DNA from 4 places in the Photobacterium ganghwense genome. Region 4 is predicted to be linked to each of the others. Evidence: predicted binding sites of a transcription regulator. Region 4 holds the regulator's gene; each other region holds the start of a gene.
The links. Region 4 encodes PurR, which represses purine synthesis genes. Its sites were predicted from a motif close to TNANGNAAACGTTTNCNTNA; they were not measured.

Region 1 (7,517 bases), 440 kb from region 4:
TTCAACCTGGCCGGTCAAGAAGATCACACGCTCTTTTAACAGTCGGGAATAGATGTCGTAGGAACGTTCACCACGTGAAGTCTGCTCGACCACCATAGGAACCAGCGCATCCAAAATCGGCGACATAGCGTTTTTGTCTTGGTAGCTCATAACGTTATTTCCCTAAAATAAATGGCCCGAATGAAATTACTCTCACACGGACCATTGTTAGCAGAAGATTTGAAGTAAAGTCAAATCTCTACAGTAATTTCAGCAAATTAAGCAGCTGGTTGGTTCATCAGCTCGTTAAAGCCAACTTCTTTCTCAGAAACCTGAGCTTTCGCCAGCAGCGCGTCGATTGCTTGCTCTTCCAGAGCAACGTTACGCATGTTGTTCATCATTTGCTCGTTTTGCTCGTAGTAAGCAACAACTTCTGATGGATCTTCGTATGCAGAAGCCATTTCAGCGATGATTGCTTTAACGCGCTCTTCATCAACTTTCAGCTCTTCAGACTTGATCACTTCACCCAGCAGCAGGCCAACAACTACGCGGCGCTTAGCTTGCTCTTCGAACAGCTCACGTGGCAGTTCAGGTGCGTTCTGAGCGTTGCCGCCGAAACGTTGAACAGCTTGCTGACGCAGAACATTGATTTCCTGATCGATCAGAGCAGCAGGAACAGTGATGTCGTTTTGCTCAACCAGACCGTTCAGCACCTGATCTTTGATGCGAGCTTTAACAGCTTGCTTCATTTCACGTTCCATGTTCTTGCGAACTTCTGCTTTCAGACCGTCAACAGAACCGTCTTCGATACCGAATTTAGCAACGAACTCTTCAGTCATTTCTGGCAGTTCCTGCGCTTCAACTTTGTGCAGTTTGATAGCGAAAGATGCTGCTTTACCTTTCAGGTTTTCAGCGTGGTATTCTTCTGGGAAAGTCACTTCTACAGTGAACTCTTCGCCAGCTTTCTTACCAACGATACCGTCTTCGAAACCTGGGATCATGCGGCCCTGGCCCATTGCCAGTGCAAAACCTTCAGCTTTACCGCCTTCGAACTCTTCGCCGTCGATAGAGCCAGTGAAGTCGATAGTTACGCGGCTGTCTTCAACTGCTGCTGCGTCAACTTCTTTCCAAGTTGCCTGCTGCTTACGCAGAGTATCCAGCATCGCTTCAACGTCTTCGTCTTTCACGTTTACAGTTGGTTTTTCAACTGCGATTTTGTCCAGACCAGACAGTTCGATTTCTGGGAATACTTCGAAAGACGCTTTGAATACCAGGTCTTTACCTTCAGCGATTTCTACTGGAGTGAAAGTTGGTGCGCCTGCTGGGTTAATTTTTTCTTTTACGATTGCTTCGATGTAGTGACGCTGCATCACTTCACCCAGAATGTCCTGACGTACAGATGCGCCGAACATACGAGCAACCATTTTCAGCGGAGCTTTACCTGGACGGAAACCATCGAAACGACGATTCTTCGCGATTTTCTTCAGTTCAGCGGCTACTGCATCTTCGATGTTAGCAGCTGGTACTGTGATAGTTAGTTGGCGTTCTAGACCTTCAGTGGTTTCAACGGTAACTTGCATTTTATATAACCTCAAAACTTACTCAGTTTGTCTGAGTGATGTTGCCGATCAGCGGCGCTGACGGTGGCATCCTTTCGTGTTATGGCTGACGCTCGTCAAAACCATAACGCCTGAATTCTGATAATTTCTGTTCTGCCGGCCTAAACGCCAATGAGCCAGAAATTAAAAACGCGGTATTATAGCGATCCTGTGCCTGCTCGTCGAGACAGCTACACCGCACCGCAATTTGACCATTCACACAAGATAGGGGCAAAAATTCCATTTACAAGAGAAAAGCGTAAAAAAATCGCGCCTAATTAAGATTTTTTGAGCACGTCCTGAAATATTCGTACTAAACACCATCCAAACGCTGCAATTTACACCACCTGTTTTTGTCTTCCACCCTGACCGGTTGCTGAACTTTTATACATCTGAGTACGTATGATTTCTCAAATCGTGGTTGTTCATAGTGCTCCACCAGCAGCTCTTAAGATTGAGAACTGTTAGGCCACCGCTTAACCAAGTCGACAGACACTAATAAAATTGCACCTAAGGCCAATGCGAACAAGAGGTAAAGCCATGACCAGGCCAAAAACCAAACTAAACGTTAATGACCCTCAACGCTTTCAGACAGGGTCTGGCAGATAAGTTATTGTAAATAAAAACGTATGAATCAATGAATACCAATCAGGTTTTGTAAATGAGTGCCACAATGGGATTCAGAACGTTCAAAAAGTAAGGATGGACACATGAGCCGGCGGGCTGATGCGGTGAAGAAGGTGATGATTGTCGGCAGTAGCGGTGGAATCGGTATGGCCTTGGTGCGTTATTGTCTCGAAATCGGCTGCCAGGTTGCCGCCCTTACCCGCTCCCCATCACCGGCTTTGGCTGCATTGCAACAGGCTGTACCCAACAGATTGGCGATTGTTGAGTGCGATTTGCTTGATCATCAACCGCAAGTAGAAGCACGCCTGTCACTACTTTTTGCCCGATACGGATACCCTGACTGGATCATTAACGCTGCTGGTTTCCTGCATGCTGGCACCACATCGCATTCTGATTTGCACAAAGGGCTAAAGGATGGGCTAAACAAAGGTGCCAGTGTTGCCCACATTAAGAGAGAACCACTTAACCAAAGCCGAATTCCCACAGCTTCTACTCAGCCTCAGATATCACAATGCCAGATGCCGGAAAAACGCTTGTCAGAGATCACGCCAGCTTTCTTAGAGCACAATCTTCGCGCCAACCTTTACCTCAGTATCGCGCTTGCTCAGTGTTGTGATAATCTGCTTCCCCGCTGTACACCGTTCCGGTTTGCCTGTTTATCAGCGATGGTGGGATCAATCGCCGATAACCATTCGGGAGGCTGGTACAGTTACCGCATCAGCAAAGCTGCGCTCAACATGTTTCTCAAAACACTGAGCCTCGAATGGCAACGCCAGTTTCCTAATGCCTGTGTGGCGGCCATTCATCCGGGTACGACCGACACCCAGTTGTCGGCTCCCTTTCAATCGCGTATTACGGCAAGCAAATTGTATTCGTCGGACATTTCGGCCCGGCGGATCGTCAGTGTGATCGAGTCACTGACACCGGAGCAAAGCGGGCGCTTCTATCACTGGGACGGGTCAGTACTTTCCTGGTAATCCCGTTGCGGCAATGAACAATATCCACCTATCAACACAGACGCTTAGTGCTTGTAAATCAAAAACTCGCCTTTTCCTACCGGAACCAGTGCTGTGTCAAATCCGGTCTCCTGTATGAAGTAATTCATAAAAGGTTGCAGCTCTTGTTGATGGGAAATGGCGTTGTCGCACACCAGAAGGCCCCCGGATGCCAGCAACCGTGTCAGGTCCGGCAGCATGGTCATATATGCACTGCGATCCGCATCCAGGAAAATAAAATCAAACGGTGTGGTCAGAATGGTGAGCAGCGCCGTGGCATCCCCTTGCATGATGTCAATGCGTTCCGCCAAACCCGCCTGCAGAAAATAGTGCTGTGCCTCTTCGATCTTATGCGGATTATGCTCCAGCGTTGTTACCATGCCCGATGGCCCTAATGCATTCGCCAACCACAGTGTCGAGTATCCATTGGATGTCCCGATTTCTAATACCCGCCGAGCACCGCTGGTTTTAACCAATACCTGCAACAGCTCTCCTGTGTCCTTGGTGATATTAAGATATTTTCGCGCACGCTCGGTTTCCGCAGCGTCGTTTTCAAGTCCTTTGCGTTCAATATCCGTCAGCAATGATTGTAAATCCCTAGCCATCATCCGTATCCTTTTTAAGCAACCTGCTCAGCCGTGTTTATAACCAAACCTCGGCACCAAACACTATTCGAGCGCCCGGTGCGCCCCGCAGCAAGAATAGCCTCCGATTTCCTGGCTCCTGTAAAAATTCCTTCAGGTTGAGACCCTAGCCACACATTCCACCAAAACAATCACTCCCCCTCACACCCAATGAATAAGCGTGTTGAAAAATATATTGATTAACAAAATGTTACACATGCCGAGCGCGCCACTTTAACGGGTGACCGACCCAAAAATATCAAAAAGAGAATAAAAGGTGACGAGAAGTAACGGAATGGCCAAAGGACACATGCCAGTAACACAGGAGACAGAAAAAGCGATGGCAGTGAAATACGACTTTCGAGTTGCTTCCCGGAGCTGGAGATATAGAGGGGAGGAAAAGACTATACAGGGCAGCCGCATGACAAGGCAGTCGCATAACGATGATGCCCCGGAAGAAATGAAAAAGCCGCAGCAGGAAAACCTGCTGCGGCTCGAAATGCATGGCGCGCCCTGCAGGATTCGAACCTGCGACCACATGCTTAGAAGGCACGTGCTCTATCCAACTGAGCTAAGGGCGCACACTGCGTAACGCTGAGTTACGGGTCGGGATTATACGTTGCCGAAAATTAACGTCAACGTCTTTCCCCCTATTTTACGAGTATTTGCCATCAAGTGTTTAAACAAAGAGCAATGTGTCGGGGAAATGGTAATCTAATACGACACATCGTTTAGGTAGGCCACACCATAGATTAATCACCAGGATAAGTTCGTAGTGGCAAGCAAACAGAACAGGCTTGTAACAAAATCGTTAAACAAAGTACAAAACACCAAAAGCAAACGTTTGCGCTATAGATCTTACTCACATTCTCTGCGACAATAGCGCCCAGATACACGATTGGTTATCACCGCTCAATGCAGAAACTGCTTTCCTTTCACTCTGCAGTGTTAGTTATGCTGTCGATACCCAATTGTTCAATCAATTACCGACCAAAGGAAAAACATGGCCGCTCAAATTATTGATGGAAAACTAATCTCACAAACGGTTCGTCAAGAAGTTGCCGCTCGCGTTAAGGCTCGTGTCGCTGCTGGACTGCGTGCACCTGGTTTAGCTGTTGTGCTGGTAGGTAATGACCCTGCATCGCAGGTTTATGTCGGCAGCAAGCGTAAAGCCTGCGATGAAGTCGGCTTTCTTTCCAAGTCTTTCGACCTGCCGGCGACGACCACGGAAGCTGAGCTGCTCACTCTGATTGATGAGCTGAACAGAGACAAGGATATTGACGGGATTCTGGTGCAGTTGCCTCTGCCTGCCGGTATCGACAGCACCAAAGTCCTGGAGCACATTGTGCCTGAAAAGGATGTGGATGGCTTCCACCCTTACAACGTCGGCCGTCTGTGTCAGCGCATCCCGAAACTGCGCTCTTGTACCCCGAAAGGGATCATGACGCTGATGGAGCGCTACAATATTCCGGTACGCGGTAAACATGCCGTCATCGTGGGTGCCTCAAACATCGTAGGCCGTCCAATGACACTGGAGCTGCTGCTGGCCGGTGCCACCACCACAACTTGCCACCGCTTCACTCAGGATCTGGAAAATCATGTTCGCCAGGCTGACATTCTAGTCGTTGCCGTCGGTAAACCTAACTTCATTCCGGGTGACTGGATTAAGGAAGGCGCGACAGTGATCGATGTGGGCATTAACCGTCTTGATGACGGTAAGCTGATTGGCGATGTGGAATACGATGTTGCGCGTGAAAAAGCCCGCCACATTACCCCGGTACCAGGCGGTGTCGGCCCGATGACCGTTGCCACGCTGATTGAAAACACGCTACTGGCTTGCGAACAATACCACGGCGACTAAAAGCGCTGGAAAGACCGAAACCGGACGCTTAAACCTGATGCAGTTGTACCCGCCCCAAGTACGGGATCTTCAACTGGTTCAAACATTAGCCGGATCAAACATTAACTGGATCAAAAAAAGCGAGAGGCATCTGCCCCTCGCTTTTTTATGTAATCTGAATCAACAATAACCTGACGGGCGTTTTGTCTGCGCGCTACCCGCAGACGACAGTCTTACAGTTCAGTCTTCAGAGATTGCAGATAAGCTTTGAAATCTTCACCTAGCACATCATGGCGCAGGCCGTATTCCACAAACGCCTTCATGTAACCCAGCTTGCTGCCACAGTCGTGGCTCTTACCAGACATATGGAAAGCATTGACCTGCTGCTTTTCCATCAGCATATCAATCGCATCTGTCAGCTGAATTTCATCACCAGCGCCAACTGGTGTGCGTGACAACAATGGCCAGATCTCTGCCGGCAGGATATAACGACCAACAATAGCCAGGTTAGACGGTGCTTCTTCAAGAGCCGGTTTTTCAACCACTTTGCTCATCGCTGCACTTTCACCCGGTTTCAGCTCTGCCCCGCCCACATCGGCGACACCGTAGCTGGACACCTCTGACATCGGCACAGGTTCAACCATGACCTGGCTGATCCGCGTTTCATTAAAGGCATTCACCATCGCAGCCATATTCTCACGGCGCAGATCGCTGGCAGCATCATCCAGAATGACATCCGGCAGTACCACAGCAAACGGCTCGTCACCGACCAGCGGATAAGCACACAGTACAGCGTGACCCAGGCCTTTCGCCTGCCCCTGACGCACATGCATAATGGTTACGTCTGGCGGACAAATCTTCTGAACTTCATCCAGCAGCTGACGCTTCACACGTTTTTCCAGCGTGGCTTCCAGCTCGAACGAGGTGTCGAAGTGGTTTTCAATGGAGTTCTTCGACGAATGGGTTACCAGAACAATTTCCTTGATACCTGCCGCCACACACTCGTTAACCACATATTGAATCAGTGGCTTATCAACGATAGGCAACATTTCTTTCGGAATGGCCTTTGTTGCAGGAAGCATTCGTGTACCTAGACCAGCAACAGGGATCACCGCCTTACGAACAGAGGAAGTTTTATGCATTATGTTGTTCCATATTTCAATTGTCCCGGCAACTATATCAAAGACTCACGCGCTTACCGAGTCCGGAACTAAAGTTTAATTAAATCTTCGTTCTGAACACTCACCTTCACTGGACGGCCTAACAAGTTGATCAGCATAAAAGAACGCTTCTCTCCGTCCGGTTCCTGGTAAATGGCTTCAATGCCTTTAAATTGTCCCTGGGTCAGTTTCAGCGTGTCGCCCGGTTTAGGCAGGTTGGTCAATTTGGCTTGCTGCTCTTCCGAATCCTCGTTCATCATCAGGCCGTAAATCAGGTCCGGTGACACCACCTGAGGCTTCGCTCCCTGACGAATAAAGTCAGCCACGCCACGTGTTGAACGTACTGTGGTATAGCTGATCGCCTCGGGATCAAAGTACACAAACATGTAGCTCGGAAACAAAGGTTCAAAATCGGTTATCCGCTTGCCACGGATGATTTTTTCTACCGTAACCTGAGGGTAGTAGCACTCAACCCCTTGACGATCCAGATTGATCACCGCTCGTTCTTGTTCACTCCGCTTACAATACAAAAGGTACCAATCTTTCATGCTCGTCTCTGTCCATTCTCAAATTTTTCCGAGCTGCCATTATAGTTTTTACAACCTAAACGACAAACAAATAGTCATTCACCTGCCTCAAATCGGCTAAAAACCGCCCTTTTCACACCAAATTTGTAACAATAATGAATAAAACAT
Region 2 (7,517 bases), 1.3 Mb from region 4:
GCTCTGCAGGCATCACAGGCGCTGTGACTTCTGACAGGCGGCTGTTCTGGCTCAGTTCACGCTGGAAGGCTGCTTCCGTACTCAATAGTTTTACGGAAAACTCCACCTGCTCCCCCTGAATGCGATAAGCATTGATTCCGGCCACGGAGCTCAGGTTGGTCATCATGCGCTCAAGGGTAAAGAAATCTTTGGCACTGCGAATATTACTGACCACCACGGCCAGTTGGCCACTCTCATCACCCCCCAGCGGCACGGCATATTTCACTCCCAGCTGATCGGCCACATGATCCATCATCCGACGAAGCGTTGCCTCCGACGTACCGGATGCCTGTCCTTCAGATGGCGTCACCTTGGTCGCCGCCATTTTTTCCGGGCCTTCTGCATACAGCTGCCAGTTCATGACGTAGTCATCCGGCCCTTTACGGCGGGCGCGAACCACCAGCACCGCTTCCGGCTGGTAGCGCTGGCTGGCTTGTACGATTGGCCCGACAAAACCGCCCCACAAATCCGGGACGCTGATCGCCGTAACGTCCTCAAAGTCCCCGATTGGCATCATGGTCGGCACACCTCTTCGGTCTGCCTCACTCTTCATCCCGGCTAGCAACGGGTTACCCGACTGATCCCAGGCAATGTTACGGCTGCTTTCCGCGTCTTCAACCAGCCAGACCAGCACATTCGGGCGCTGTTCACCCCAGAAGGTTGCCTGAGCCTGAGTCAGCAACTGGCGCACACGGTTCCGATCGAAAGTCAGATCCAGGGTACGCTTCCCTTTCAGGTTGCCGTAACCATACTGGCTGACAAACGGGTTACTGTTAGCCAGCGCCTTGGTCACGACGTCATTGTTCACCACCCGGCTCTGTCCCGAGACCTTCACCAGCACCTGAGCAAGGGCATCGCGGCGGGCATTTTGCTCTGACTGGCTGTCAGTATCGGGCAACACAATCCTGGCCTGGTAAAGGTCTGTGACTGTTGCAGCCTGCACAGTCCCGGCCAGCAGGGCCATAAGAAGGAAGGTAAGACGCAGCATAATAAACTCATTTATCATTTAGATTGATTGTTGCACGATGATAAATTGATCCCATTAAATTCGGCAACCAATTGTAGGAAAAATCCGGACATGACGGCATTTTTATGCCATCGCTTTTATTCATATTTAGCCAAAATGGCGACAAATACGTCAAGGCTGCGTCAGTTATTCTTTCCCTAAACACCCACCCAGCGACATTTTGCCTTTATTCACTACTTTCTCAGTGGAGAATTAGGCAAACGATTTCTTCTATGCTAACATTCCGCGATTTTTTTACAGCTAGGATGGGAAATATACAAATGATGCAGATCTTACAAGGTGCTCAGATGCTCTTTGTTGCATTCGGGGCATTGGTTCTGGTTCCGCTACTTACCGGTCTGGACCCCAACGTTGCGCTCTTCGGTGCCGGTCTAGGTACCCTCCTGTTCCAAGTCATTACTAAACGCTCTGTCCCTATTTTCCTCGCTTCCTCTTTCGCGTTTATTGCTCCTATCATGTACGGTGTTCAAACTTGGGGTATCCCGGCAACCATGGGTGGCCTGATGATGGCCGGTGTGGTGTACATCTGTATGGGTGGCATAATCAAAGTGCGCGGTGTCGGTATTATTCACAAGCTGCTGCCACCAGTGGTGGTCGGGCCGGTCATTATGGTCATCGGGCTGGGGCTGGCACCTGCGGCGGTGAACATGGCGCTGGGTAAAACCGGTGACGGTGCGGTTCAACTGATCGACGGCAATGCTGCGCTGTGGATTTCTTCTGTCTCGCTGCTGGTGACCATTTTCTTCAGCGTGTTCGCCCGTGGCTTCCTGAAGCTTGTGCCGATTATGGCGGGTATCGTCGCCGGTTACGTGACGGCACTGGTCTACGGTGTGGTTGACTTTACTGCGGTACAACAGGCCTCCTGGCTGGCCATGCCAAACTTCACATACCCTGAGTTTAATATCAATGCCATGCTGTTCATGATTCCGGTAGCAATTGCGCCGGCCGTTGAGCACGTCGGGGATATGCTGGCTATTTCTAACGTGACCGGTAAAGACTACCTGAAGAAGCCGGGTTTGCACCGCACCATGACCGGTGACGGGGTGGCAACCATGGCTGCTTCGCTGTTCGGTGCGCCGCCAAACACCACTTACTCTGAAGTTACCGGTGCCGTTATGCTGACCAAAGCCTACAACCCGGTAATCATGACCTGGGCCGCAGTCACTGCGCTGGTACTGGCTTTTGTCGGTAAGCTGGGCGCCATTCTGCAAACCATCCCAGTACCGGTAATGGGCGGCATCATGATTCTGCTGTTCGGTTCAATCGCAACCGTCGGCCTGAACACGCTGATCAAAAACCAGGTGGATCTGCATAAATCACGCAACCTGGTGATTGTTGCCGTTACCCTGGTATTCGGGATTGGCGGTATGGCCTTTGGGATCGGCGAGTTCAGCCTGCAAGGTGTCAGCCTGTGTGGTATTGTCGCCATTATACTGAACCTGATTCTGCCTGCGGACCTGGGTGAAAATCACGTGGTTGATAATGCGCAGCTGGACAGCGCGCAAGACTCGAAATAATTCTTCACACTAGCGTTCGCTAATACATAAGAGCTGCCTTCGGGCAGCTCTTTTTGTTTACAACAAAATTGACACTGAGGGCAGCGACGCGAAAAGTTGCCGCGTATGGCGGATAAACCGCGTGTAACATTGCCACGGTCACACTCAGTGAAGATGTCGCTACTTGGCGTCGCTATAATAGATTGAGTTATATGATAGAGCGGTATGACGGAGCTGTAGTTGTAGTTGTAGCGACATGGTATAGCTCGACGCGGTTTCACTCAGGCTCAGGATACCCTGACTCACTTTCCCATCCCGCTTATACCCATATCTCGATAGCGCAAAAATTACAGACATAAAAAAGCCGGCAATCGCCGGCTTTTTCTGAATTCTCAGTCTGACAATTACTTCGTACCGAAGATCTTGTCACCAGCATCGCCCAGACCAGGAACGATGTAGCCTTTGTCATTCAGTTTCTCATCGATAGCTGCCGTGTACAGCTCAACGTCCGGGTGAGCTTTTTCCAGCGCCGCAATGCCTTCCGGTGCCGCAACCAGTACCAGCACTTTAATGGATTTACAGCCGTGCTCTTTCAGCAGGTCGATCGTCGCGATCATTGAGCCGCCTGTTGCCAGCATTGGGTCAACGACCAGCGCCATACGCTCATCAATGTTAGAAGCCAGTTTGTGGAAGTAAGGAACCGGCTCCAGCGTTTCCTCGTCGCGGTAAATCCCGACGGTTGAAATACGAGCACTTGGCATGTGCTCCAGCACGCCATCCATCATACCCAGACCGGCACGCAGAATTGGCACAACGGTAACTTTCTTGCCTTTGATCTGGTCAACTTCAACGGGACCGTTCCAGCCCTCAATAGTCACTTTTTCTGTTTCGAAGTCTGCCGTCGCTTCGTAAGTCAGCAGGCTGCCGACTTCTGTTGCTAGCTCACGGAAACGCTTAGTGCTGATGTCACCTTCGCGCATAAGACCAATCTTATGTTTTACCAGTGGGTGTTTTACCTCAACGACTTTCATTTCTGACTCCTAAGCTAACAAAATTTCAAAAAATCGCACTATTATACACTAGACCAATACGGTTCTGGTAGGGGCCAGCCTTGCGTTTGGTCAGGAAATACCCTCTCACAATATTTGACGCAAACGTTTTCCTTTCCGCCCTGAGTGCTGTTATCATACCCCCGCTTTTTTACTTTAATACGTTGAGGGACCTCCTGTGAGCGGCAATAACTCTTCTCTTAGTTACAAAGATGCTGGTGTTGATATCGATGCAGGTAATGCATTAGTTGATCGTATTAAAGGGGTGGTAAAACGCACCCACCGTCCTGAAGTGATGGGCGGTATCGGCGGATTTGGTGCGTTGTGTGCGTTGCCGACTAAGTATAAGGAGCCAGTGCTGGTGTCCGGTACAGACGGTGTGGGTACCAAGCTGCGTCTGGCAATGGATCTGAACAAACATGACACGATCGGGATTGATCTGGTGGCCATGTGTGTCAACGACCTTATTGTACAGGGCGCTGAACCGCTGTTCTTCCTGGACTACTACGCAACAGGCAAACTGGATGTCGACACTGCCGCTCAGGTTGTTGCCGGTATCGGTGAAGGGTGTGTGCAGTCTGGTTGTGCGTTGATCGGCGGTGAAACGGCTGAAATGCCGGGAATGTACCACGGCGAAGACTACGATGTAGCAGGCTTCTGCGTGGGTGTGGTGGAAAAAGAAGAGATTATCGACGGCAGTAAAGTACAAGCCGGCGATGCCCTGATTGCGGTTGCCTCAAGCGGCCCTCACTCTAACGGCTTCTCACTGATTCGTAAAATCATTGAAGTGTCTGCCGCCGACCTGAGCCAGGATCTGGAAGGCAAACCTCTGGCTGACCACCTGCTGGAGCCAACAAAAATTTATGTGAAATCGACTCTGAAGATGATGGAAAGCTGCGATGTTCACGCGATTTCTCACATCACAGGCGGCGGTTTCTGGGAAAATATCCCTCGCGTTCTGCCGCAAGGGACCAAAGCTGTGGTTGACGGTAACAGCTGGGAATGGCCAGCCGTGTTCAACTGGCTGCAGCAAGCCGGTAATGTCGAAACCTACGAAATGTACCGCACTTTCAACTGCGGCGTGGGTCTGGTGATTGCGCTGCCACAAGCTCAGGCTGAACAAGCGATTGCCATTTTAAACGCAGAAGGTGAAAACGCCTGGCTACTGGGTCACATTGCTGAAGCCGGCGCTAACGAAGCACAGGTGGAGATCCTGTAATCGTATGAAAAATATTGTCGTTCTGATCTCCGGTAACGGCTCCAACCTGCAAGCCATTATTGATGCCTGCGAGTCAGGCATCATTGAGAACGCGCGCATAGCGGCCGTTATCTCGAACAAAGCGGATGCATACGGGTTGGAACGGGCTCATCAGGCAGGTATTGATACGCTGCACCTGGCTGCCGGTGATTACACCGATCGTGAAGCCTTTGACCGGGCTATGGCCGACAACATTGATCAGTTCTCACCGGATCTGATCATTCTGGCTGGCTTCATGCGGATTCTGAGTGCCGATTTCGTTCGTCACTATCAGGGGCGAATGATCAATATTCACCCTTCCCTGCTGCCAAAGTACACCGGGTTGAACACTCACCAGAGAGCCATTGATGCCGGTGATACCGAACATGGCACCAGCGTGCACTTCGTCACGGAAGAGCTTGATGGTGGCCCGGTGATCCTGCAAGCCAAAGTGCCGATTTTCGAGGATGATACCGCCGAGGATGTCATGGCACGCGTACAGCAGCAAGAGCACCGTATCTATCCGGTTGTTGCCAACTGGTGCTTACAGCAGCGAGTCACTATGCAAGGAAACAATGCGGTGTTTGAAGGGGATATCCTGCCAGCGAACGGTTACGCGGCAGAGGACTGAGTAACATTTAATCCCTTTTCTCTGTGTTCCATAATAAAAAACGCGACCCACGGTCGCGTTTTTTATTTTTTCTTCTCGCCGGAGGTATCAGACTCTAATACCCGGCTGTAAACCGGCTCACCCAGGTGGAACACACTGAATTCCCCTACGCCCATTTTGTGCCAACGCTCATCATTGGTCAGCGGCTGGGTCGCAATCACCGTCACCACATCATTCGGGGTGGTTTCCTGCTGGAAATCAATCGTCACATCTTCATCAATCAGTGACGCCTTACCGAACGGTGCACGTCGGGTAATCCAGTGCAGGTTATTGCTGCAATAAGTCAGTACATACTCGCCATTACTCAGCAGCATATTGTAAACCCCCAGTTGTCTCAGGGTGTCACAACATTCGGCCACCAACGCAAACATCGCATCGCAATCCTGCGGGATTTCCGGAAACCGGGCATCCAGCTGATTGAGCAGCCAGCAGAACGCTTTTTCACTGTCCGTTTCGCCAACCGGCTTGAACCGTCCGGTTTCCAGCTGATCATAACCGGTCAGTTGTCCGTTGTGGGCGAACGTCCAGTACTGCCCCCAAAGTTCCCGCGTGAACGGATGAGTATTTTCCAGATTCACCCCGCCCCGGTTAGCCTGCCGAATATGGCTGACCACCGCGCAGCTCTTGATCGGATAGTTCTGAACCAACTCAGCAATACGCGAGTCAAAGCTCGGAGACGGATCTTTAAACGTACGGAATCCCTTTCCTTCGTAAAAGGTGATTCCCCAGCCATCACGGTGCGGGCCGGTTTTACCGCCCCGCTGCATCAGGCCGGTAAAGCTAAAACAAATGTCAGTCGGTACATTGGCACTCATGCCAAGGAGTTCACACATCTTCCGTTATGTCCTAAATCGCTCAGACACCAAGTGGTGTTATGCCGCCATCTCTTTTTCAATCAGCATGATCAGGATGTGGATAATCTTGATATGCACTTCCTGGATACGATCAGCATAGCCAAAATGTGGGACACGGATCTCCACATCCGCCAGTCCGGCCATCTTGCCGCCGTCTTTGCCGGTCAGGGCGATCACTTTCATGCCTTTGGCTTTCGCCGCGTCAATGGCTTTCAGGATGTTGCCGGAGTTGCCGGACGTTGACAGCCCGAACAGGACATCCCCTTTCATTCCCACCGCTTCAAGGTAGCGCGAGAACACATGTTCATAGCCGAAGTCGTTACTGACACAGGACAGATGGCTGGGATCAGAAATCGCAATACCGGGATAACCCGGACGGTTTTCACGGTATCGCCCTGTCAGCTCTTCCGCAAAATGCATGGCATCACAGTGGGAGCCACCGTTACCGCATGACAGTACCTTACCGCCCTGTTTGAATGACTCGGCCAGCAGCTTGGCTGCCGCTTCGATATCAGCAATGTTCTTCTCGTCGCTCAGAAAGCGGTTCAGCACTTCGGCCGCTTCTGTCAACTCTGCGCGGATAATATCTTGGTACATAGGCTCTACTCTGGTTATTCACATACTAAAAGCGGGGCATGATGCCCCGCAGATACATGGCCTTAGCTTGCAGTGTACAAAGAAACCGCCGGAGGTGTCGACTCCTGACCCAGAACATTGTGAGTCTGACTCGCCAAATGCTCACGTAATGACTCTGTGCTGTGGTAGAGCGCCACATTTTCCAGCGCCAGCACACCGGCCGAGGTCAGCTTTTGCTCGATATGCGGTGCCACACCCAACAGGTACACGGGGTAGTCACGCACTCGCTCAAGGGCATATTCCAACGCGTGAATCGCGGTGATATCAATGGTGGTCACATCGCTCAAATCCATCACCACCGCACGGGTCTCAGGCGCCGCCCGTTCAATCACTGACAACGCTTTCTCACTGGCGGCAAAAAACAGCGGGCCGTTAATGTCATACACCACCACATCTTCCCCAAAATTCAGGTGTGAGTGAGTACTTCCCACTTTTTCGACGGTGGTCAGCGAGGCTATACGCTGAATAAACAGCAAACCCGCCAGCAGCAGCCCGACGACCACTGCGAC
Region 3 (7,517 bases), 1.4 Mb from region 4:
CTGGTCGAAACACCGGTCGATATCTTTGAAGAAGTCGGGGCGCTGACAAGCTGCGTAAAAAATAGCCATTCGGATGAATCGCTCGCACAACCTGAAAATGAAAAATTGCCATTTCCAGCGCTGTTGGCTAACGTAGGCAGTGAGGCAACACCCGTAGATGTAGTTGCTGAGCGCAGTGGGCAACCTGTTCAGGAAGTCATGATGCAGTTACTTGAACTGGAACTGCTCGGGATGGTCACTGCTGTACCAGGTGGCTATATCAGAGCGAGGAGGGGCTAGTTATGATGGATATCCTTATGTACCTGTTTGAGACCTATATCCACAGCGATGTGGAATTGATGGTCGATCAGGATGAATTATCCGAAGAATTGCTGCGAGCTGGGTTCCATCAGGAAGATATTTACAAGGCCCTGGAATGGCTTGAGAAACTGGCCGCATTGCAAGAAACCGAAAATACCCCATACATGAACACCAGTGCGGTGACATCCATGCGCATTTACACGGCGCAAGAGATGACTCGCCTGGATACCAACTGCCGTGGCTTTCTGACTTACCTGGAGCAGATTCATGTTCTGGGCGCAGACACCCGTGAAATGGTGATTGATCGGGTCATGGAGCTGGATACGGCTGACTTTACTCTGGATGATTTGAAGTGGATCATTCTGATGGTGCTGTTTAATGCACCGGGTAATGAAAGCGCCTACAGCCAGATGGAAGAACTGCTGTATGGCATGGAAGATGGCTATATTCACTAAAGCCGGTCAGGTTTACTAAGTGGTAGAGAGTAAGATGTCTGATCGAACGAATGAGCCGTTATTTACCGCTCACGAGCACGCATTAGAGCGGGAAAATCTGTGTCCTCAATGTGGTGCCGCGCTGGTGATGAAACACGGTAAGCGCGGCCCGTTTTTGGGCTGTGCGTCTTATCCCGCCTGTGATTATATCAAGCCACTCCACCATAACGACGGCCATATCGTGAAACACCTGGCAACCCCCTGCCCTGACTGTGGTGAGGAACTGGTGTTGCGTCAGGGGCGTTATGGCATGTTTATTGGTTGCAGCGCGTATCCGGTCTGCCAGCATATTGAGTCACCGGAAAAAAAAGCGCAGGCTACCCAGCTGGGTTGTCCGGATTGTGGCAAGGGGCATCTGGTCGAACGTAAGTCGCGTTACGGCAAGGTGTTTTACGCTTGTGACCAGTACCCGTCCTGCCGCTTTGCGGTCAACCTCAAACCTGTGGCCGGGGTGTGTCAGCAATGTGCTTATCCGCTTTTGGTTGAGAAGAAGCTGGCCAGTGGCGTGCGTTTGCAGTGCGCAGACCGACGCTGCCATGCGTATCAGGATGCCGTTTCGCAGGCGCCGGAACATGGTGAAACTGGCGAACCGGATATCGGGTAACAAGCACCACGCCAGTGTTTACACGCTCGCGGCGGCAGGTGAAGCAACAATGGGCCATGTGACAAAATAAAGCCGGCAGTGAGCCGGCTTTTGTGTTTTCTAGTCTGGCCGTATCGCGGCGTTAACCATGTAAGGCGGGAAACGCGTCCGGATCCAGATGGCTGGCTAATTGTTTCAGCGCCTCTTGCAAGGCCGCCGGGGTGTCTGCGCACAGGTTAATGTGCCCCATTTTTCGCCCGGCTCGCTTCTCTTTGCCGTACCAGTGGATATGGCAGGTTGGTTCAGCCAGAATGGCGGTTGGCAGGCGATCTTCTCCTAAGATGTTCACCATTGCTGTCGGACGGATTAAGGCCGTGCTGCCTAATGGAAGTCCGGTGACCGCACGCAAATGGTTTTCAAACTGGCAGGTTTCGGCCCCTTGTTGGGTCCAGTGGCCGGAGTTGTGTACTCGGGGCGCAATTTCATTGACTAGCAACTGGCCGTTTACATCAAAGAATTCAATCGCCAGGACACCCACGTAGTTGAGTGAGTTGGCCAGCGCAGTAAACATCTTTTCAGCCTGAGCCTGCAGCGCGTGATCGCCTTCCTGAGCGACGGACAAGCTCAGTACCCCATTGGTATGCGTATTCTCGGTCAGTGGATACACCGCAATTTGTCCGTCACGACCGCGAGCTCCGATCAGGGAGACCTCGCGATCAAACGGGATGAAGGCTTCCGCTACAATAGCCTGGTTTTCCGTCTGCGCCATGAAGTCAGCCATGTCTTGCCAGACGGCTTCAACCTGACCCGCTTCTTTCAGACGCCACTGCCCTTTGCCGTCATAGCCACCCAGTGCACTCTTCAGCACCATGGGCAGGCCAATTTTGGCGATGGCCGCGTCCAACTCTGCCCGGCTGGTGACGATATGGTATGGTGCATTGGCCACCCCAGCATTGTCCAGCAGGTTTTTTTCCAGACGGCGATCGCCACCGGCTTTTATGGCGGTGGTGGTGGGCTGGAATTTGCCGCTACGCTCGCAAATATCGAGAATTTCATGAGGAATATGCTCAAATTCTGCGGTGATCACATCGGTGTAGGTGAGCGCGGTATCCAACCCTTTCAGCATGACCTGCTGGGTCAGCGGATGCACGACTTTACCGGTCGCCACATCATAGGCAAACACTTCAATGTTCAGTGGTGCCCCCGCCAGGGACATCATCCGGGCCAGCTGGCCGGAACCCAGCACTAGCACTTTCATTGTGAATCCTCAGCCGGGTTTGGATTGCTCAGTACTGCGTCAGTCTGCTCTTTACGGAAGGCATCAATGGCTGCCATGACATCGCTGTCCTGAGTACCGATGATTTGCGCTGCCAGCAGGCCAGCATTCGCAGCACCGGCCTCACCAATGGCCAGCGTGCCCACGGCCACGCCTTTTGGCATCTGTACAATCGAAAGTAGTGAATCCATGCCTTTCAGAGCGCGGGATTGGACCGGTACCCCTAACACCGGCAGGCTGGTAAAGGCCGCCGTCATGCCCGGTAGGTGCGCAGCCCCCCCGGCACCGGCAATAATCACCTTAATGCCACGGGTCTGTGCACTCTCCGCATATTCCGCCAGCAGGTGCGGAGTTCGGTGAGCCGAGACCACCTTGGTTTCATAAGCGATATTGAAGCGATCTAGCATTTCCGCTGCGTGCTGCATGGTTGGCCAGTCAGACTTTGATCCCATGATGATTCCAACTTTCATCCCGATCTCCTTTGGGGTAGCAAAACTATTGGGTTCAGTGCGTGTGGGCTGCATTATACGAAGATTTTTTGTGAAGGAAAACGTTTGCGTCAGTGAAATTGCAACAATCGTTAACGAGCGTGGAGTTGTGGTTCAGGAGTCGGTAAGATAGCAGCACAGAACACTCAAGACAGGCAATGACCTGATAAGCATCGAGGAACGTGTGGAAAACCTGAACCATGTGGTGGCTGCCCTGCGGCAGGAGGAAGTGATCGCCTATCCGACTGAAGCGGTTTTTGGCGTAGGTTGTGACCCTGATAGTGAGCAGGCCGTCATGAAACTACTGGCGCTGAAGCAACGACCGGTTGAGAAAGGCCTGATTCTGATCGCAGCCAATTATGAGCAACTGGCGCCTTACATAGACGACAGTCAGCTGACTGACGAGCAGAAACAGCGCATTTTTGATTCCTGGCCGGGACCGGTTACCTGGGTAATGCCAACCAAGCCTGGGGTACCCCGCTTTCTGACCGGCCAGTTTGACACCATTGCGGTTCGCGTGACTGATCATCCTCTGGTGCAGGCATTGTGTCTGGCTTTCGGTAAACCGCTGACGTCGACCAGCGCCAACCTGACCGGCCAGGAGCCGGGCCGGACGGTCGCGGAGGTTGAGCTGCAACTGGGTGACCGACTGGCCGCGATTTTACAAGGTGACACCGGTGGACGGGAAAATCCGTCAGAGATACGAGATGCCCGTACCGGTCAGATTTTCCGACAGGGATAAAGAAAGATGCAGGAAGTCAATAAAGACGCAGTAAAAGCTTTTTTACTCGATCTTCAGGATCGGATTTGCCAGGCACTAGAGCAGCAGGACGGTCAAGCCCGTTTTGAAGAAGATGCCTGGGTACGTGAGCTGGGTGGCGGCGGCCGGAGTCGGGTGTTGCGCGATGGCCGGGTGTTCGAACAGGGTGGCGTGAATTTCTCGCACGTATACGGTACCCAAATGCCAGCATCGGCAACGGCCCATCGTCCGGAACTGGCCGGCCGCAGCTTCGAAGCGATGGGTGTCTCCTTGGTTATCCATCCTCGCAATCCGTATATCCCGACTTCCCATGCAAACGTCCGTTTTTTTATTGCTGAAAAAGAGGGTGAAGCGCCGGTTTGGTGGTTTGGCGGTGGCTTTGACCTGACGCCGTTTTACCCCTTTGAAGAAGACTGCCAGCACTGGCACCAGACCGCGAAAGCGCTGTGCCAGCCGTTTGGTGACACGGTGTATGAGGAGCATAAGGCGTGGTGCGATCGGTATTTCTTCTTACCGCACCGTAATGAAACCCGGGGGGTCGGTGGCCTGTTTTTTGATGACCTGAACCAATGGGGCTTTGAAAAGAGCTTTGCTTACATCCAGGCTGTAGGCAACGGTTATCTGGATGCTTATCTGCCGATTGTTGAGCTGCGCCAGAATACGGAATACGGTGAGCGTGAACGCCAGTTCCAGTTGTACCGTCGTGGCCGTTATGTGGAATTCAACCTGGTCTATGACCGTGGGACCTTGTTTGGCTTGCAAAGCGGCGGTCGCACGGAGTCGATTTTGATGTCGATGCCGCCACTGGCTCGCTGGGAATACGGTTTCGAACCGGAACCAGGATCGCCGGAAGTGGTATTGTATGAACATTACCTTCAGCCCCGCGACTGGTAACCGTTAAAAACGGTTTGTTCCCCTGCGACGGCAATGATAGGGTCAGTGAATCACTGACCCTTTTCTCGTTTTACCGAGCATGGATTTCTTGCAAATGGATAAGTACGTTGTGTTTGGCAACCCGATTGCCCAGAGTAAATCGCCTTTTATTCACACCCTGTTTGCGCGCCAGACCGCCCAGGACATGAGCTATGAAGCCCGATTAGCCCCGTTGGAGGGTTTTGTGGCGGCGATGGAGACTTTTTTTGCTGATGGGGGGCGAGGTTGTAATGTCACTGTGCCTTTTAAAGAGCAGGCGTTCGACTATGCGGATCAGCTGACAGAGCGTGCTCGCCTAGCCGGTGCCGTCAATACCCTCAAAAAGTTGGACGACGGGTTAATCCTGGGGGACAACACTGACGGTGAAGGGTTAGTGCAGGATCTGCTGCAACACCAGATTGAGCTCCAGGGTAAGCGTATTTTGCTGGTAGGTGCGGGCGGCGCGGCGCGTGGCGTGGTCCTGCCGTTACTGGCTCAGCAGCCGTCATCCGTCACTATCACCAACCGGACCGTCGCGAAAGCCGATGCACTGGTCGAGGCCTTCGCAACACATGGCCCGGTGAGCGCGAAGGCACTGGATGAATTGGAGGGTGACCACTATGACATCATCATTAATTCCACTTCAGCCAGCCTGAGTGGCCAGTTGCCGGGGATCCCCGCCGGCCTGATTGAGCCGCATACCGTGTGCTACGACATGGTGTACGGTGCGGAACCTACTGCGTTTAATCAGTGGGCACAGCAGCAGGGGGCTAATGTAGTCCTAGATGGGCTCGGGATGCTGGTGGGCCAGGCAGCGGAAAGCTTCATGCTGTGGCGCGGGATCCGTCCGGGTGCCAGACAGGTACAGCGTGAGTTGCGTCGTTCCCTGCAACCTTAATGTGTTACTAATAGATAAAAGATAAGAACATGAACCAAAATATTCTGTTTCCAGACTTACAACAGTGGGATGAGCAACAACAGGCTGTGATGTTTCCGGCGCAGCAAGGCGGTTCACTGATAGCCTGCAGGGTGAGCCTGCAATGGCTTGTTCAACATTGTCAGCAACCGCTGAGTACTGAAGCAGAGATTATGGCTGCATTCGGGCAGTACCGGTTCGATCTGGAAGAAATCGCGGAAGACCTGATTGAAGAGGAAGCCTTCAATCAGGACGGTGAGATCCACATTGATTAACTGTGAGGTGAGTTTTCTCGCTCAGCCAGATACTCGTTTTTCAATCTGACGTAGTTATCCGCTGATACCGTTAAGAAAGCACGTTCTTTGTCCGACAGAGGGCGGGCTTTCTTGATTGGACTACCTATATAGAGAAAACCGCTTTCTAGCGTCTTGTTTGGAGGCACCAGACTGCCTGCACCAATAATCACATCATCTTCAACAATCGCCCCGTCAAGAATGATGGCTCCCATCCCGACCAAAACCCGATCGCCAATCTGGCAGCCGTGCAGCATGGCTTTATGGCCAATCGTCACATCCTGACCAATAATTAGGGGATGGCCGTCAGGATTCTCCGGGGTTTTTCGGGTGACATGCAAAACACTCCCGTCCTGAACATTCGTACGTGCCCCAATGGTAATGCAGTTGACATCGCCACGGGCTGCGACCAATGGCCAGATGCTGGTATCTGCTGCGAGGTGAATATCGCCGACCAGAACGGCAGCGTCGTCAACATAGGTCGATGATGTGAGAGTGGGATAAATGTCTTTATAGGAACGAAGTGCATTTTGCATGAATGAAAGCCCTGAAATTGAGAGTTTACTCAGTCAGAATAGCGCTACGATGACGTAATTAACATCGATAAATGCCGTCTTTGGGTGATAATTGTACGGTTGAGCTAAGATGACAAAATTATTTCAATTTAGCCCTTGCGTATGTGATCGAACTCTCTATAATGCGAACTCACTGACACGGAGCGCGGCGAGATAAGCCAGCGACGTGAAAGAAAAGTTCTTTAACAATTTGACCATGCAATCTGTGTGGGCACTCGTGAACTGATAGTCAAAAAGATTTATCGATGAACTGAGTGACCAATTCAAAATGACTTCGGTTATTTTGGCACAGTCAATTTAATTCAGTATTCATCGAGCCAAAACTTTAATTGAAGAGTTTGATCATGGCTCAGATTGAACGCTGGCGGCAGGCCTAACACATGCAAGTCGAGCGGCAGCGACAACATTGACCCTTCGGGGGATTTGTTGGGCGGCGAGCGGCGGACGGGTGAGTAATGCCTGGGAACATGCCTTAGTGTGGGGGATAACCATTGGAAACGATGGCTAATACCGCATAATCTCTACGGAGCAAAGAGGGGGACCTTCGGGCCTCTCGCGCTAAGATTGGCCCAGGTGGGATTAGCTAGTAGGTGGGGTAACGGCTCACCTAGGCGACGATCCCTAGCTGGTCTGAGAGGATGATCAGCCACACTGGAACTGAGACACGGTCCAGACTCCTACGGGAGGCAGCAGTGGGGAATATTGCACAATGGGGGAAACCCTGATGCAGCCATGCCGCGTGTGTGAAGAAGGCCTTCGGGTTGTAAAGCACTTTCAGCAGTGAGGAAGGCGGTATCGTTAATAGCGGTATTGTTTGACGTTAGCTGCAGAAGAAGCACCGGCTAACTCCGTGCCAGCAGCCGCGGTAATACGGAGGGTGCGAGCGTTAATCGGAATTACTGGGCGTAAAGCGCATGCAG
Region 4 (7,517 bases):
TGTCTGCGATTCAGACTGCGGTGGTTTACAAGGGGATACTTCGAATTTCACTGCCTTGTAGCTGGTGTAAACGGTCACGCCATCCTGCACCAGACTTTGCTTGATCAGTCTGGCGGCATCCTGATCTTCACGGATCAGCAACTGATCTGCCATCTCGACCAGTGTGACCTGGCTGCCCAAGCGACTGAAACTTTGGGCCAGCTCACAGCCGATCGGCCCGCCACCCAGTACCAGCATGCGTTTTGGTTGTTCCGTCAATGACCAGATCGTATCAGAGGTGAAGTAGTGTACATTTTCCAGCCCCGGAATGGACGGCACCAGAGGTCTGGCACCGGTGGCAATCACTATGTTGCGGGTTGTAATGCGCTGGCCGTTTACCTCAACTTCCCACGGAGAGCGGATCCGAGCCTCGCCAGTTATACAGTTCACGCCAAGAGCGGAATAACGCTCCACACTGTCATGGGGTTCAATCTGGCTGATAACGTGGCGTACCCGTGCCATCACCGCGGCAAAGTCAACCTGAGGAGCGGTGGCCTGAATACCAAACCGACCCGCGTTGTTGATTTCAGACATGGCATGCGCGGCTCGAATAATGGCTTTTGATGGTACACAACCGGTATTCAGGCAGTCGCCGCCCATTTTCTCTTTCTCAATCAGGGTCACTTTAGCTTTTACGACGGCCGCGATATATGCACTGACCAGTCCGCCAGCACCTGCACCGATAACCACCATGTTCTGATCAAATTGTGCGGGTTTCGTCCAGTTGGCGTAAAGTCGCTGACGACTGATGATGTGCATGACTGCTTTGGCAGTAAATGGGAAGACACCGAGCAACATCAGAGACACCAATACCGGCAGGGAAATAATCCCGCTCAGGCTCTCAATCTGGCCTAATTGGGTACCTGCATTCAGGTAAACAACCGTTCCCGTCAACATGCCTAATTGGCTCACAATATAAAATTTTCGGGTCGTGATAGGGGTCAGCCCCATCAGCAGATTAACCAGGAAAAACGGAAAAATAGGAATCAAACGCAGTGTAAACAGATAGAAAGCCCCATCTTTTTTGACTCCGGCATTGATGGCGCTCAGGCGCTTACTGAAATGGCTCTGTACCCAGTCATGCAAAATATAGCGACTGAACAGAAATGCCAGTGTTGCGCCGATAGTGCTAGCGAACGACACCAGCAACAGACTCCACCAGAAACCAAACAAGGCGGCCCCCAGCAAAGTCATAATGACGGCCCCCGGTAGGGAAAGTGCGGTCACGGCCACATACACCACAAAATACAGCACACTGGACAGCAGTGGCTGGGCGAGGATGGTATCCCGCAAAACCTGTTGCTGAGCCTTGGCATGTTCAAGCGTCAGGTATTGCCCTAAATCGAGGGCGTACCACAGTACAAACAGCAGGCTGACCAGCAGGATCGTGATAACTTTCTTTTTATTGATGGCGGGCTTTTTGTCCACCACAGGTTTATTCGTCATAACGGCTTCCTGTTAGCATCCTTGTCGGCCTGAACGGTATTTGTGGTCTGAGTCGTGTCAGATTCTGAAGCCGAAGGCTGAATGGGTAGCGAACAAAAGCCTTGCTCTGGTACATCCAGCGCAGTATTGAACTTGGCCGACAAGTTCTGGAAGGCAATCAGGGCAGTGAGCTCTACTAAGGCATCTTCGTCGAACCACTGTTTAAGACTAACCAGCATGGAATCCGTGACTCGTTGCCCGGTGACAGTGACGGCTTCCACATAGGTCAGAACGGCACGTTCACATTCATCGAAATGTTCACTTTGTTGCCAATGTGCCAGCGCTTTGATTTTCTCGACAGACTGGCAACGTTCTGCCAGTCGCATGCCGTTGGCATCGACACAGAAGGCACAATCATTGAGTTGGGAGACCCGGACACACACCAGCGAGCGAATCACAGGGGAGAGGGGAGAAGAACGGCGATCCAGATAACCAAAAAAGCCGGCGACCAGCCAGAATAAAGGCGGACGTCTACCCCACAGTAAAGCAGGATTCAGCACTTTGCCGAAGTGCCGCTGTTGGAGCCAGAGCAGGGGTCTGATCAGAACGGAGTAACGCTTTTTAGCCGGAATACGCACAGGAACCTCTTTATCGTCGGTGTGTCGTGTAACTGTCTGAGTCCAATATAAAGATCATGGATCATTTTATCGGTAAATATCAGACAAAGACCTGATAAAGAGGTAAAAAATTTCAGTCGCTAATCAAAATAGTAGAAATCAGGATTGATCGATGGAAATTCGTACAGGAATGGATTGCGGCTGGTTAGCCACCTGATTGCGACTGCTTGGTGCATCGGTGATCAGAATATAGCCACAAGCGATAATCGGGGCGACAGACAACAACATGGTTTTACCAATATGGTAATTACGATACCAATACTTTCTAGCGCGGATTTTTAGGAGTAGTCCCCAGACGAATAAAGTGACGTTTAACACGGTAATCGACAGTAACACATCATGCATAGCCACCGGTGAAGCCACTTGTTGGCTGACCAATAAATAGACAACCACAGGCGGAAGCAGGCTAATAAGAACCACCGCTCGCATCAGGCGTGGCCATTTGCCAAACTTATCCTTGAACATCTGTTCATTTTGTCCTGGGAAAGGTTGGGAATAGTTCATATAACCTCCGGTGTTTTACATCCGGCTAATTCTACAATTGCCCTCATTGAATAAAAGTGTGTTGCCGAATTAATAAGCAGCTTTGTGAGTTAATTCAATGTTTGACAGGGAATGACATTATTCTGTCATTGCAGAGCCAAAAATATGTTGGGAATAAAAAAGAGATCCGAAGATCTCTTTTATATGTGTCAGGTTGCGATTAACTTAATTTCGCAAGAAGTTCTGAGCGCCGCTCTTTCGGGATAACAGACCAGTGCTTGCCACTGATTGCTCCTTCCAAAGCCCACAGTAAGTCGATACTTACTTCGCCTTCATGAGTGCTCTGTAGCGCTTTATACGCATTCAGGGCACCGGCTTCATACAGCTCATCCACTGTGGTTATTCCGGCTTTTTTCAACATCCTCTCATTCGCCAGGCGAAGATTGGGTAAATCTTTGATTCGATTGGGAGAGGTGTTATTTTTTATTTCTTTATCTGCTTTAGCGGCAGATAAAGACAATTTCGCCTGAGCCAGAATTTTATCAGTATCGTCCCACCACTCTTCAGGAATGGCATAATGTTTGGTTACAACAGGAAAGCCACGTTTCTTATATACATAAGGTTTCATTCCTGCGGATTTATATTCCTTTTCATTGTCGGCATTCGCCCGTAAATGCAGTTTGTCATTTACCACGAGTGCAAACATTGTTTCGCCAGAAAATATGCCAAAGCCGCCAAACATTGAGCGTGATTTGACGTTATCGAAATTATTAAAAAGGCGTAATGAATCTTTGAGTACTGGTTTGTCCATGCGTCTTCTCGGTGAATTGTTACTAGGTCACCTAACAACGAGCGAGGATTCAAGAATAGCAGAGTTGTAAAACGAACTGTCAGGGAAAAGTGAAATTATTTCCTGATGTTATCTGCTATATCCATCGGCAACCCCGCTACCATAAGTTGACTGCTTTAAAAATAAAACTGCCTACTCTTAGGCCGGAAGCTTTGCGTCCCTACCTTTCGATAGGTTTGCCTTGTTCGTGACACCTAAAGCATATCTCAGAAGATTATTTTGAACTTGCTCCCAACTTTTAAAGTGTGATATTGCTCCCAGTAATATCTCACAATTTTTATAGTGATATACTTCTAATGTTGTGAATTTATTACTGTTTAAGTCAAAAGTGGTACAAAAAAACCGGAGATAAAAATCTCCGGTTTGTCATACATTTGTCATCAAGTTATGCATATTAGCTGTTCAGGTTACGCACTGATTTGCGAACGACCAGTTCTGGTATCATTTCAAAAACCTGATGCTCGTGTTCTTTGTTCTTCACGCGATCCATCAGAATCTCAACCGCACTCTTACCCAAACGGCGTTTAGGCTGGTGGATAGTGGTCAGTGGCGGTGAAAAATACGGTGCCAAGTCGATGTTATCGTAGCCAATGATCGACATATCGTCAGGTACACGGATACCGGCTTGCTCAAATGTACTGATCATGCCCATCGCCATGATGTCATTGAAGCAGAAAATCGCGGTTGGACGCTTTTCCATTGCCATAAATGTGTTGGCCGCTTTTACCGCAGATTCACATTCGAAGTCACCTTCCAGAATCCAGTCTTCATTGATGTCTAGTCCGGCTTCTGTCATTGCCTTGCGGAAACCTTTCAGGCGTTCGCGACAGGCCGCTTTTTCTGCGTGGCCAGTCAGACAGCCAATTTCCTTGTGGCCGTGCTCAATAAAGAATTTGGTTGCCACGTAGCCGCCAAGTTCAGCATTGTCCTGAATTTTATCGGTGTGCGGGCTTTCCGGACCCCAGTCCATGATCACCATCGGCAGATCTTTCTGGCGCTCCAGCAGTTCCAATAGTTGCTCGTCAAGATCCGAACACATCACCAGCAGGCCATCTACACGTTTTTCGGCCAGCATACGCAGGTAATCTCTTTGCTTTTCCAGGTTACCTTCGGTGTTACACAGAATCAGCGTATAGCCTTCACCGTAGCAATATTCTTCAACGCCGTGGACAACTTCAGCGAAAAACGGGTTGGTCGATTTGGTTACCAGCATGCCGATGGTACGGGTTGTATTGCACTTCAGGCTTCGTGCTACGGCACTTGGTGCGTAGTTCAGCTCTTCAACCGCCGCGAGAACTTTCTTCTGTGTTGCTTCAGCCACGAAGCGTGTTTTGTTGATCACGTGTGAAACGGTGGTGGTTGAAACACCAGCCATACGTGCAACATCTTTAATCGTTGCCATAGTTATTCTTCTAGTGAATGGGTCCGCAGACCTTTAAATTGAATGCATTACCTAAGAGGACAGTGATGAGTTGCGATGTCAGGGATGCCATTCACTATTCTGTTAGGTGGAATTACCAGAAACGCCAAAAGGCCGCATCTCGAACGGGCGGCTTCATCTCTGATAACAAAAAATCGTACCCGCGCTAATAAAACGCGTTGCATGGATCATTTGCATTGTTTAATCGCTTGCGATCACATTTTACTGAGTGTGGCCAATAGTGCAATGTTTCTGGCCAAAGTCATGGATATTTATTGACAGTTATCAATATTTTGCTTGTAACAAGGCTCTGCGCTGCAATTTATTGTTACGGTAATAACTTGATTTGAAACAAATTTAATATCCTGCAATAAATCAGTTTGCATGGAATAAAAATACCGGTTGTGCTTGCTGCGCGACAACCGGTACTAATTTCGCTCAATCAACGATGTTTCCGCTCTTATAAAACCGTGGTCTTTTCACTTGAAGCGGCGTTATCACTCTGCTTCACGAGGTTTGATTGATAGTAATAGCGGCTCTGTTTTCTGCCTTTTTTCGGTTTGCGTTTTCACCTGCCGGTAACACGACAGGGTAGCCGTCGACCGGGTGGTGGCTGATGCATACCGGCCAGCCATATACGGTTTCAATGAGCGATTCGCTTAACGCATGCTGCGGGCTACCATCTGCCTGGATTTTGCCGTTGTTCATGATAACTAACCGGTCAGCGTACTGAGCAGCAAGGTTCAGATCATGGATGACGACGATGACCGCCGCGCCGGCCCGAGCCATGTCTCTGGCGACGCGTAACGTGTTGTGCTGATGCGCCAGATCTAACGCTGAGGTCGGTTCATCAAGCATCAGAACGCACTGTTCGCCCGCCTGACTTAATTGTGTCAGCACGCGGGCAAAATGAACCCGCTGTTTTTCTCCGCCGGATAAGGTCGGGTACAGACGTGAAGACAGGGCAGTCACGTCTACCTGCGCCATTTTTTCACTGGCAATTTTTCGGGTACGGGCCTGCGAGATATTGAGAGGCAAAGCCCCCAGAGCCACCACTTCTTCAGCCGTGAAGGCAAATGTCAGACTGCTGTGCTGCGGCAGGATGCCGAGATGCTGAGCCAGCTGATGGGGTGGCCAGTTTTGTCGGTTGCGGCCGAAATAGCAGATTTCCCCTGACACGCTCCGTTCACCACACAGAACTTTCAGCAGGGTACTTTTCCCTGCGCCGTTGGGGCCTAACAGTGCAGTCAGCTCGCCTGAGCGAAGGTCGATCGAGAAGTCGTCCAGAATCACTTTGTCGCCCAGACTGAGGTTCAAACCCGTGGCGCTGACTGCTACGGGCTCTGTTACCACAATTGGCTTTGTTACCAAAGACGAGCAGTTGGCCGAATTTGCTGGCTGGCGTGCAAAGGACGAAGCGTTCACGGTTGTTGGGTTGTCACTCATGACAGTTTGCCCTTTTGCTTAACTAACAGTGTGATGAAAAATGGCGCGCCAATTAACGCGGTGATGATGCCAACAGGAAGCTCTGACGGTGCCGCGACAACGCGCGCCAGCATGTCAGCAATCAGGAGCAGTAAAGCGCCAAGCAAAGCGGACAGCGGAAGCAGGGTTTTGTGGTTCGGCCCGATCAGCATTCGACAAATATGGGGAACAATCAGGCCAACAAAACCGATCACCCCGGTCAGGGAAACGGCCACTCCGACGCCAGCGGCACAAAGCAGAATCAGGCTGCGTTTCAGGTGCTGGACGTTAACACCCAGGTGACGAGCTTCTGCTTCTCCCAGCAAAAAGGCATTCAGGGCGTTGGCATGGCGATCAAAAAGAACAATCAGCAGCGCCAGCGTCATATAGGCCAGAGCGATGCCGGGCCAGGTTGCGCCAGCCAGTGAGCCTAATGTCCACAATGACAGATCTCGCAGTGCCTGATCATCGGCATAGTAGTTCATCAGGCCCAGTGCTGCGCCGGACAGCGCGCCAATAGCAACCCCTGCCAGTAACATGACGGTAACGGATGTGCCATTTTTATCGGTTCCCAAGGTGTATACCAGGTACGTTGTGGCAGTGCCGCCCAGAAAAGCGAGCACGGGCACTGTGCCCAGTGTGAGCAGGTAGGGGGAAAGGGCGGCAAGCGGGGCAAAAAGCACGATTCCGACTGCGGCCCCCAGGCTTGCTCCGCCGGATACCCCAATGATGCCCGGGTCAGCCAGCGGGTTGCGGAACAACCCCTGCATCACAGCGCCACACAGCGCCAGAATGGCACCAACGGCAATACCCAGCAGGGTTCGGGGCAGACGAATTTGCTGAATGACCATACTGATATGAGTCGGCAGCTCGGTCTGCCACGGCAGAAGCGCATGGAGGCTGTCCTTGACGCTGATTGCCATCGGGCCGACCGTCATTGAGACGATCAGCGTCATTGTCAGCAAAGCCAGACCAGCCGGAAAGACCACGCGGGTTGGGAGTCGTTGTAACTGCATGTTGTGTACTACTCGGGAAAATGACTCAGGGTAGGTTGAGGGTGACTCAGAATGACTGAGGATAAAATTCGCGGTTGAGGCGTTCTGCTTCATTCAGGCTTTGTATCCCGAGTCCGCCAATCAATGCTGTACCATCAATGGTC

Region 1: a site for PurR is predicted at 4,655-4,674, ahead of folD (bifunctional methylenetetrahydrofolate dehydrogenase/methenyltetrahydrofolate cyclohydrolase FolD). Genes of this name have one in related genera too.
Region 2: a site for PurR is predicted at 3,709-3,728, ahead of purM (phosphoribosylformylglycinamidine cyclo-ligase). Genes of this name have one in related genera too.
Region 3: a site for PurR is predicted at 3,196-3,215, ahead of purE (5-(carboxyamino)imidazole ribonucleotide mutase). Genes of this name have one in related genera too.

The regions. Positions count from the first base shown of each region.
Region 1 covers NZ_CP071325.1:2,453,275-2,460,791, forward strand. The annotation lists gene clpP (ATP-dependent Clp endopeptidase proteolytic subunit ClpP) at 1-150, opposite strand, end outside; gene tig (trigger factor) at 258-1,559, opposite strand; gene FH974_RS11150 (SDR family NAD(P)-dependent oxidoreductase) at 2,288-3,181, shown strand; gene FH974_RS11155 (O-methyltransferase) at 3,226-3,804, opposite strand; tRNA gene FH974_RS11160 (tRNA-Arg) at 4,327-4,403, opposite strand; gene folD (bifunctional methylenetetrahydrofolate dehydrogenase/methenyltetrahydrofolate cyclohydrolase FolD) at 4,826-5,683, shown strand; gene galU (UTP--glucose-1-phosphate uridylyltransferase GalU) at 5,896-6,804, opposite strand; gene rfaH (transcription/translation regulatory transformer protein RfaH) at 6,873-7,370, opposite strand.
Region 2 covers NZ_CP071325.1:690,983-698,499, reverse strand. The annotation lists gene FH974_RS03420 (DUF2066 domain-containing protein) at 1-1,027, opposite strand, end outside; gene FH974_RS03415 (uracil-xanthine permease family protein) at 1,327-2,583, shown strand; gene upp (uracil phosphoribosyltransferase) at 2,967-3,593, opposite strand; gene purM (phosphoribosylformylglycinamidine cyclo-ligase) at 3,790-4,830, shown strand; gene purN (phosphoribosylglycinamide formyltransferase) at 4,835-5,479, shown strand; gene FH974_RS03395 (class II glutamine amidotransferase) at 5,542-6,351, opposite strand; gene lpcA (D-sedoheptulose 7-phosphate isomerase) at 6,391-6,969, opposite strand; gene dauA (C4-dicarboxylic acid transporter DauA) at 7,032-7,517, opposite strand, start outside.
Region 3 covers NZ_CP071325.1:3,459,438-3,466,954, reverse strand. The annotation lists gene dprA (DNA-processing protein DprA) at 1-279, shown strand, start outside; gene FH974_RS15720 (DUF494 family protein) at 282-755, shown strand; gene FH974_RS15715 (DNA topoisomerase family protein) at 790-1,398, shown strand; gene FH974_RS15710 (5-(carboxyamino)imidazole ribonucleotide synthase) at 1,520-2,635, opposite strand; gene purE (5-(carboxyamino)imidazole ribonucleotide mutase) at 2,632-3,123, opposite strand; gene tsaC (L-threonylcarbamoyladenylate synthase type 1 TsaC) at 3,326-3,883, shown strand; gene hemF (oxygen-dependent coproporphyrinogen oxidase) at 3,890-4,795, shown strand; gene aroE (shikimate dehydrogenase) at 4,890-5,711, shown strand; gene FH974_RS15685 (DUF1488 family protein) at 5,741-6,004, shown strand; gene FH974_RS15680 (gamma carbonic anhydrase family protein) at 6,001-6,558, opposite strand; rRNA gene FH974_RS15675 (16S ribosomal RNA) at 6,924-7,517, shown strand, end outside.
Region 4 covers NZ_CP071325.1:2,017,025-2,024,541, reverse strand. The annotation lists gene FH974_RS09285 (FAD-dependent oxidoreductase) at 1-1,449, opposite strand, end outside; gene FH974_RS09280 (carboxymuconolactone decarboxylase family protein) at 1,482-2,102, opposite strand; gene FH974_RS09275 (hypothetical protein) at 2,241-2,645, opposite strand; gene FH974_RS09270 (TfoX/Sxy family DNA transformation protein) at 2,845-3,435, opposite strand; cyclic di-GMP riboswitch class I at 3,559-3,665, opposite strand; gene purR (HTH-type transcriptional repressor PurR) at 3,869-4,876, opposite strand; gene FH974_RS09260 (heme ABC transporter ATP-binding protein) at 5,402-6,340, opposite strand; gene FH974_RS09255 (FecCD family ABC transporter permease) at 6,337-7,374, opposite strand; gene FH974_RS09250 (heme/hemin ABC transporter substrate-binding protein) at 7,421-7,517, opposite strand, start outside.